DNA from 2 places in the Corynebacterium genitalium ATCC 33030 genome. Region 2 is predicted to be linked to the other one. Evidence: riboswitches for the same ligand, from Rfam matches in the RefSeq annotation. Region 2 holds a riboswitch; the other holds the start of a gene.
What was found. Region 2 has a riboswitch for cyclic di-AMP ahead of HMPREF0291_RS10825 (resuscitation-promoting factor Rpf1 domain-containing protein). Riboswitches for the same ligand answer to the same signal wherever they lie in the genome.
Positions count from the first base shown of each region.

Region 1: linked by a shared signal. The riboswitch ahead of HMPREF0291_RS06195 (C40 family peptidase) and the one ahead of HMPREF0291_RS10825 (resuscitation-promoting factor Rpf1 domain-containing protein) in region 2 are both predicted to bind cyclic di-AMP.

Region 1 is NZ_CM000961.1:1,315,165-1,318,697, reverse strand. Features, by position in the region: gene HMPREF0291_RS06200 (C40 family peptidase) at 1-815, opposite strand, end outside; gene HMPREF0291_RS06195 (C40 family peptidase) at 1,041-1,784, opposite strand; cyclic di-AMP (ydaO/yuaA leader) riboswitch at 1,794-1,960, opposite strand; gene qcrB (cytochrome bc1 complex cytochrome b subunit) at 2,328-3,533, opposite strand, start outside.
Region 2 is NZ_CM000961.1:2,288,033-2,291,565, reverse strand. Features, by position in the region: gene HMPREF0291_RS10830 (YeeE/YedE thiosulfate transporter family protein) at 1-858, shown strand, start outside; gene HMPREF0291_RS10825 (resuscitation-promoting factor Rpf1 domain-containing protein) at 939-1,592, opposite strand; cyclic di-AMP (ydaO/yuaA leader) riboswitch at 1,605-1,791, opposite strand; gene HMPREF0291_RS10820 (cold-shock protein) at 2,236-2,619, shown strand; gene HMPREF0291_RS10815 (DUF2771 domain-containing protein) at 2,638-3,174, opposite strand; gene HMPREF0291_RS10810 (glutaminyl-peptide cyclotransferase) at 3,192-3,533, opposite strand, start outside.

The DNA.
Region 1 (3,533 bases), 970 kb from region 2:
GTCTTGCCGTTCTGAGCGTAGGACCAGTACATCAAGCCGGAGCAATCGAACTGGTTCGGGCCAGCTGCGCCCCAGCCGTACGGTGAACCAATCTTGGACAAGGCTGCACCCACCACGCCGTCACCATGGGCGGATGCCGGGACGTTGAGAGCTACCGGTCCGTTCTTCGCCTCCCACGCGGCGCGCTGCTCCGGGGTGAACGCATCCACGCGACGCTCGACTTCCTTGACCTTGGCGTCCAGGTCTTTGCGCTCCTTCTCCAGCTTGTCGCGCTTGCCCTCCAGCTCCGCCTTGCGGTAGTTGGCCACAGCCACGGCAATGTTAGCGTCGGTGGCCCGCTGGGCTGCTTGCTTGTTCAACTGGGTGGAGTTATCCAGGGTGCGCTGCGCGGAGCGGCTCAGAGAACCGAGGTAGGAAGCGCGGTCAATAGCCTCCTGCGGATTCATTGCATCGAGGGCATTAAGTCGCGCGTCGTTAGAGACGTTGCGGTACTGCGTACGCGCGTGGCCGTCGACCTCTTGCTGCGCGCCGGACCGAGCGCCTACCGCGCGTTCTGCTTCACGCTTTGCGTCATCAGCTTGCCTCTGCAGCGTCTTGACTTCCTTATCGCCTTTGACGATCTGGTCCTCGATCTCCTTGACCTCTTCGGCCTTCTCGGTGGCCTGGTGGGAGACATCTTCCATCTCCTTGATCATGGTCTCAACGTCCTCGGCATAAGCCGGGGCGGTAGAACCCGCAGCTGCGACGGCTGTAAGTACGCCAGCTGCAACGATCGGACGCGACGTGCGACGGGAGGAAGCGCGGTGCTTGCCCACGAGGACCTCTTTCTGAAAGAACATGAAGGAAAAGATGACAAACCTGTAACAAAGCTATAGCGTCCGCCCGCGCCGGTCAAACACTTTGGACAGACTAAAGTGCCAAAAAGCTCCACTCTGTTACTGTTGTGACAATTGTGCGATAAAGAGCCAAAACCGGCCCGAGCCCCGAGGCTCCAGACCGGTTTTAGGTACGCCGCGGAAGTTCCTGCGGCAGGTGCTGCGCTAGAAGCGGACTGCAGAGTGAATCGGCATCATGTTCAGCGGGCGGTAGCCCACCGGGGTGCCGGAGTTCAGCGCGTCGATGATCTGGCCGTTACCGGCGTAAATAGCAACGTGGGATGCGCCACCGTAGTAGACGACGATGTCACCCGGCTGCAGGTCAGAAATGGCGACCTTACGGCCAGCGTTGGCCTGAGCCTGCGAGGTACGCGGAATCTGCTTGCCTGCCTGAGCGTGAACCCAGGAGGTGAAGCCAGAGCAGTCGAACGCGTTCGGGCCGGCAGCGCCGTAGACGTACGGGGAGCCGATCTTGGACTTTGCGATGGACACGATGCGCTCACCCTGGGACGGCTGGCGCACCGGAGCCGGTGCGGCAGCAGCCTGCGGCTGGCGGTTAGCGACAGGGGCGCTAGCGTACTTCTTCTCGACGCCGTTGATCCAGTCGTTGAACCCCGGAACGTTAGCAACGCCCGGAACAGCCTTCACGGCCGCGATAGCAGAACGGATGTCAGCGTCGCGGTCGGCCTTACCGGCCAGGGACGGGATCCACTGCTCGATGCCCGGGATGCTTGCGATGCCAGGGGTGTTCTCAATGCCCGGGATCTCCGCAGAGATGTTCGTGTTAGGAACGCGAACCTCGGCAGCGTCAGCGGTAGTCGGGGCGATCAGGGTTGCGCCGGCGAGAACGGCGGACGCGGTTGCAACGGTGCGCTTGGTACCGTTTGCCTGGCGGCGGTGCTTAGCCACTTATAAACTCCATATCTCCAGTTGCGCCTACCGGGTTAGCTGTCGGGTTCGGTGCGGGAAGTCACCTCTAGGACGCTCCTGCGCTTGCGCGCTCCTTGCGCCCCGTTCACCCCAGGGAAGTCATGGTTCCCCGGCTTCCGGACCATAGGGGTCCTAGAACTCGGCTCTATGTGGTTCAAATGTCGCTTGCGCCTTCGTGGCTACAAGGTCTCAGCTAGGTTACGAAACGGACACAAGCATTGTCCAACGGCGCGCCCGTTATTTTTTCGTTATTTTCCCCGGCGCCCCGAAAAACCGACGCCTCGAGCCCCTCCATGCCAACCTGCTTTAGCGTGTGACGGCCTACTGCGGGCCTGTCACCAGCACGTTTGCTGCGGAATGACGTTACGTCCAAGGCCGGCAGAAAGCGATGATTGACGCCAAAACTTTCTAATGTGATCCTGCTCACAGTAGATGTCTTTATGGTTTTGTTACAAGCCAAAGGCCCCTCCCCCACCCGCTTTTGGGCAGTCAGAGGGGCCTCGGCGTTATGCGCTAATGGCTCTAACGCTTGCTCTTAGTACCGGCGTCGCGGTCGACAGAGTTCTTCTCTGCCTCCAGCGCACGCAGCGTCTCCACCTCTTCGTGGTGGTTCTGGCGCGCGATCTCGTTGCGGCGCGCAGTGATCGCCGGATCATCCGGGCTGAACGTGCCGGAGGTCTCCGAGTCGGCGTAACCGAGCTGGTTCATCTGCTTCGGAACAACAGCGCCCGCGTACTCGAGCGGGATCTGGTGGCCGTGCTCGTCCACCGGGCCAATCGGCTGGTGAACCTCGACGAAGGCACCATTCGGCAGCTTCTTGATCACACCGGTCTCAATACCGTGCTCCAGGACCTCACGGTCAGAGCGCTGGAGACCGACGCAAATGCGGTAGGTGATGAAGTACGCCAGCGGCGGCAGCACGATCAAACCTATACGGCCAACCCAGGTCATCGCGTTAAGCGAGATCTGGAAGTGGTAAGCAAACAGGTCGTTACCACCGGACAATGTCAGCAGCAGGAAGAAGGTGATGCCCATGACACCGATACCGGTGCGGACAGGAACGTCGCGGGGACGCTGCAAGAGGTTGTGGTGCGCGTCGTCGCCAAGCATCTTCTTCTCCAGGAAAGGATACAGCAGCAACAGCACCACCATGAGGCCTGCCATCAGTGCCACCCAGAACACGCCCGGGATGGTGTAGTTACCCAAGTAGAGCTCCCACGCCGGCATGACACGGGCGGCACCATCCGTCCACAGCATGTAGACGTCAGGCTGAGAACCAGCGGACACCTGCGACGGGTTGTAGGGGCCGAGGTTCCAAATCGCGTTAATGGTAGTGACACCGGCCATCAGCGCGAGGACACCGAAGACCAGCAGGCCGAAACCGACAGCCTTAACTGCGAAGACCGGCAGAATGCGGATACCCACAACGTTGTTCTCGGTGCGGCCCGGGCCAGGGAACTGGGTGTGCTTCTGGAACCAGACCATCAGCAGGTGTCCGGCAATCAGCGCGAGGATGATGCCCGGCAGGATCAGCACGTGCATGATGTAGAAGCGGTCCAGCATGAGGTCGGACGGGAAGTCGCCGCCGAAGATTGCCCAGTGGATCCAGGTGCCGATGATCGGCAGGCCCACGATGATCGCGGACATAATGCGCAGACCGACACCGGAAAGCAGGTCATCCGGCAGGGAGTAACCGAGGAAGCCCTCGATCATGCCCAGCAGAATCAG
Region 2 (3,533 bases):
CGCAAGGCGTTGCACCCGTACGTTGCTGGAGCCATCATTGGCGTACTCGGTGTTGTCGCGTGGCCGCTGTCAGCCGCGACTGGGCGTAATGACGGCCTGGGGATCACCACCCCCACTTCCCATGTGACCTCCTACATTGTCACTGGCGAAGCGGAGTATGTTAACTGGGGCACCCTGCTGGTGCTTGGCCTTTTCGTCGGAGCGTTCATTGCGGCGAAGGCCTCCGGCGAATTCCGAGTTCGGGTTCCGGACGCAGTCACGAGCGTGCGCGCCATCGTCGGGGGAATCGGCATGGGTGTCGGTGCCTCTCTGGCCGGCGGCTGCACCGTGGGCAACGGCATGGTTCAAACGTCCCTGTTTAGCTACCAGGGCTGGGTCGCACTCATCTTCATTGCGGCTGGTGTCTATATCGGTGCGAAGATCTGGCTAAAGCCCAGCAAGGCGGGAGTGTCCCCCGAGGACGCTGGAGACCTGTACACCACCGATGAGTCTGTCCGTTCCAGTCACGATGCTGTTCACGACAGTCAAGAGGCCACCCCGGCTTTCAGCTTCCCGGTCGCTAACGGCGCATTGGCAGTGCAGACCAAGCCGAAGCAGGCCTGTAAGGCCCTCCCACTTGGCGGCGGTCGCTACAAACTGGACACTCTCGGCGCTGTGTGCCCATTCCCGCTCATCGAAGCGAAGGATGCGATCGCTGAGCTGGACAGCGGTGAGGCATTGGTGATCGATTTCGATTGCACGCAGGCTACAGAATCCATTCCCCAGTGGGCAGCCGACAACGGCCATTCCGTGAAGGACTTTGTGCAGAACCAGAATGCTGGCTGGCAGATCACAGTCGTTAAGGATGGCGCTTCCTAGGCTGAGTGCCGTCGCACAAAGGGCTTGATTCCGATCTCGTCGGAATCAAGCCCTTTGTGCTTGCTGTTTAGCTAGCGGCCTTAACGCGGCAGCCTAGCGTTGACGGCAGCGATGAAAGCCTGTGCATCGCCAGACAGGAGAGCGTCGATCAAGTCCTTGTTGGCCTGGTAGAACGCGTTGTAGTCGTTGCGGTTGGCCTTGTATGTTGCCTCAACCTGCGGCGGGACATTCAGGCCGCGGTTGTTCAGCTCGCGGGTGAGGGACTTGTAGAGCTTGTCCACCTCGAGCTCGTTGTTCTTCTTCGGCTGCGGAGCTGCGGCTGGCTTCGGTGCCGGAGCCGGCTTCGCTGCCGGTGCGGTGCGCGGGGTCGGGGCGGAGTTCAGGCCCAGCTTGCGGGAGCATGCCGGCCATGCGCCCCAGCCCTGGCTTGCGAGGGTGCGCTCCGCGACAGCAATCTGCTGCTCGCGGGTTGCCTGGTGTGCGTACGGTGCGAACTCGCCGCCGCCGTATGCGCGCCAGGTGGAAGCGGAGAACTGCAGACCGCCGTAGTAGCCGTTACCGGTGTTGATGTGCCAGTTGCCGCCAGCCTCGCACTGAGCCAGGCGGTCCCAGTCGGAGTCCGGAGCTGCGGAAGCGGTCGGCGCGACAAGTGCGGTGGTGGCGATGGCTGCGGTAGCGCCAGCCAGTGCCTTAGCGGACACGGCCTTGGAGTTCTGCTTGCGGTGACGTCCCATAGGGGTGTGTTTTCCTCTCTTGTTCTACGTCTGCGGGGTGAGCTGTCGGGTTCAGGCTGAGGGGGTTCAAGCGCCTGGCCGCGGTGCGCGGCTTCACCCCTAGCGGTCTCGAATATGAGGGTCCGCGTTGCGCCGGAAGTTATTCCCGCGCGGGTGGGTCCCCCGCTTCTGTCCTGTTGAGTTATATCGGGCATCGAGCCGGACAAAATTGAACGTGGCTCGTAGCTTGAATTGCACGCCCGTCTGTGGGCATGAGCGTAACTCTAGCGGTTTATAACGATTCAGTCACGTTCCGGAAGCAAGTTGTTGTCAGTGTGACTGATGTGACTCAACTTGCGCACGTTTTGCCGGCGCTGCCTGCGGGAACATAGTAAATGTGACCTATCTAACATCAAGCTGAGTTGGCGTGTTGGCCGGGGTGGCGGGTTCGTCGTAAAGCATAAGCAAACGCGCATTTTCGTGCCGTCGGAGTCGGCTCCGCAAAGGCCCAGTTCGCGTGTGGCTGATGAGGTGTCAGTTACTTGACGTGTGGACGGCACGAAAGTGGGTTTGTCGCGCAGGGAATGTTTTGCCCTGCCGGTGGGTTGTTCTAAGCCAGTAACTAAGATGGATAGCCCTAGTGATTAACGGTGGTGAATGACTAATGCCAGTAGGAAAAGTGAAGTGGTTCGACGCGGAGAAGGGCTTCGGCTTCGTCTCCAACCCGGGGGACGAGGATGTCTACGTGGGCAAGAACGTGCTGCCCGACGGCGTTGAGGACCTGCACCCCGGTCAGCGCATTGAGTTCGATTTCGCAGCCGGTCGCCGTGGGCCGCAAGCACTGCGCGTGAAGCTTCTCGACGCTCCCCGCCGCCGCGCCGTCAACCGCCGCAAGCCCGAGGAACTTGCCAGCATGCTTGCGGATGTCATGTCGATGCTGGAAACCCAAGTTCAACCCGCCCTGGACGCTGGCCGCTACCCGGAGCGCAAGGAAGCCCGCCAGATCGCCGAGATCCTGCGCGCGGTGGCCAAGGAGCTCGACGCCTAGCCAGCCCCGCTATGAGGCTTATGACGCTTCGGTGGAGAAGGCCCAGGTGACCATGACCGGGGTTTCTTCACCTTGCGCATCGGCGCCGACCATGAGGGCGGAAATTTCGATCACCACGAGATTCGCATCCTCGGAGACGACGGGGACATCGACCTCGTCTGCCTCACCGGGGGTGAAGGTGCGCTCAGTGTTAGCGGCGGGGTCGTCGTAAATGCTCAGCAGGGACCACTGCAGTTGGGCCACGTCGTTCGGCACGCTGACGCGGACGTTTTCGGTGCCGGGCTCGACGGGGAGCAGCGCGACATCGCCCTCCGGGCACTCCTGACCGAACTCACAAATGGAGAAGGGCATCGTCGACACCTCGTCACCGGATTCGCCGGCGCTGGCCGTGACTTCGATCTCCTGTGGTGGGGTGCCGGGACGGTTGTTCTGCCAATCCATGTAAAAGTACAGCCCGGCCACAATAGCGACGATGACCACGGCAATGACCGCCAGCATGACGACGGACCGCTGGTTACGTGCAGTGCGTGTTGTGCGAGATTTCGTGCTGCCCATGCCTTTAACTCTACGGTCTACTGCGGGACGAACTTCACGCGGTACAGGTCGGGCCAGCGTTTGCCGGACAGGAGAAACTCCTGGCCGGCGCCAGACGTGTTGGGGAGGTAGGCGATCCCGTTGAGGACGTGATTGGGATCGGGGGTGGCGTTGTTTTGCAGAGGAGAGGCGTCGATAAGCGCTTCGACAGCACCCGTGTCCGCATTGATGCGCACGATGTCCGTAGTCATGAAGATATTGGCGTAGATGTCGTCGCCGACGCACTCGAGCTCGTTGAGTCCCTCGATGGGCTGCTCGTCCATAGTGACAGTGAAGCGTTCACGTTCGGCAAAGGTGTCAGGGTCGATGCGGCGCAGCTG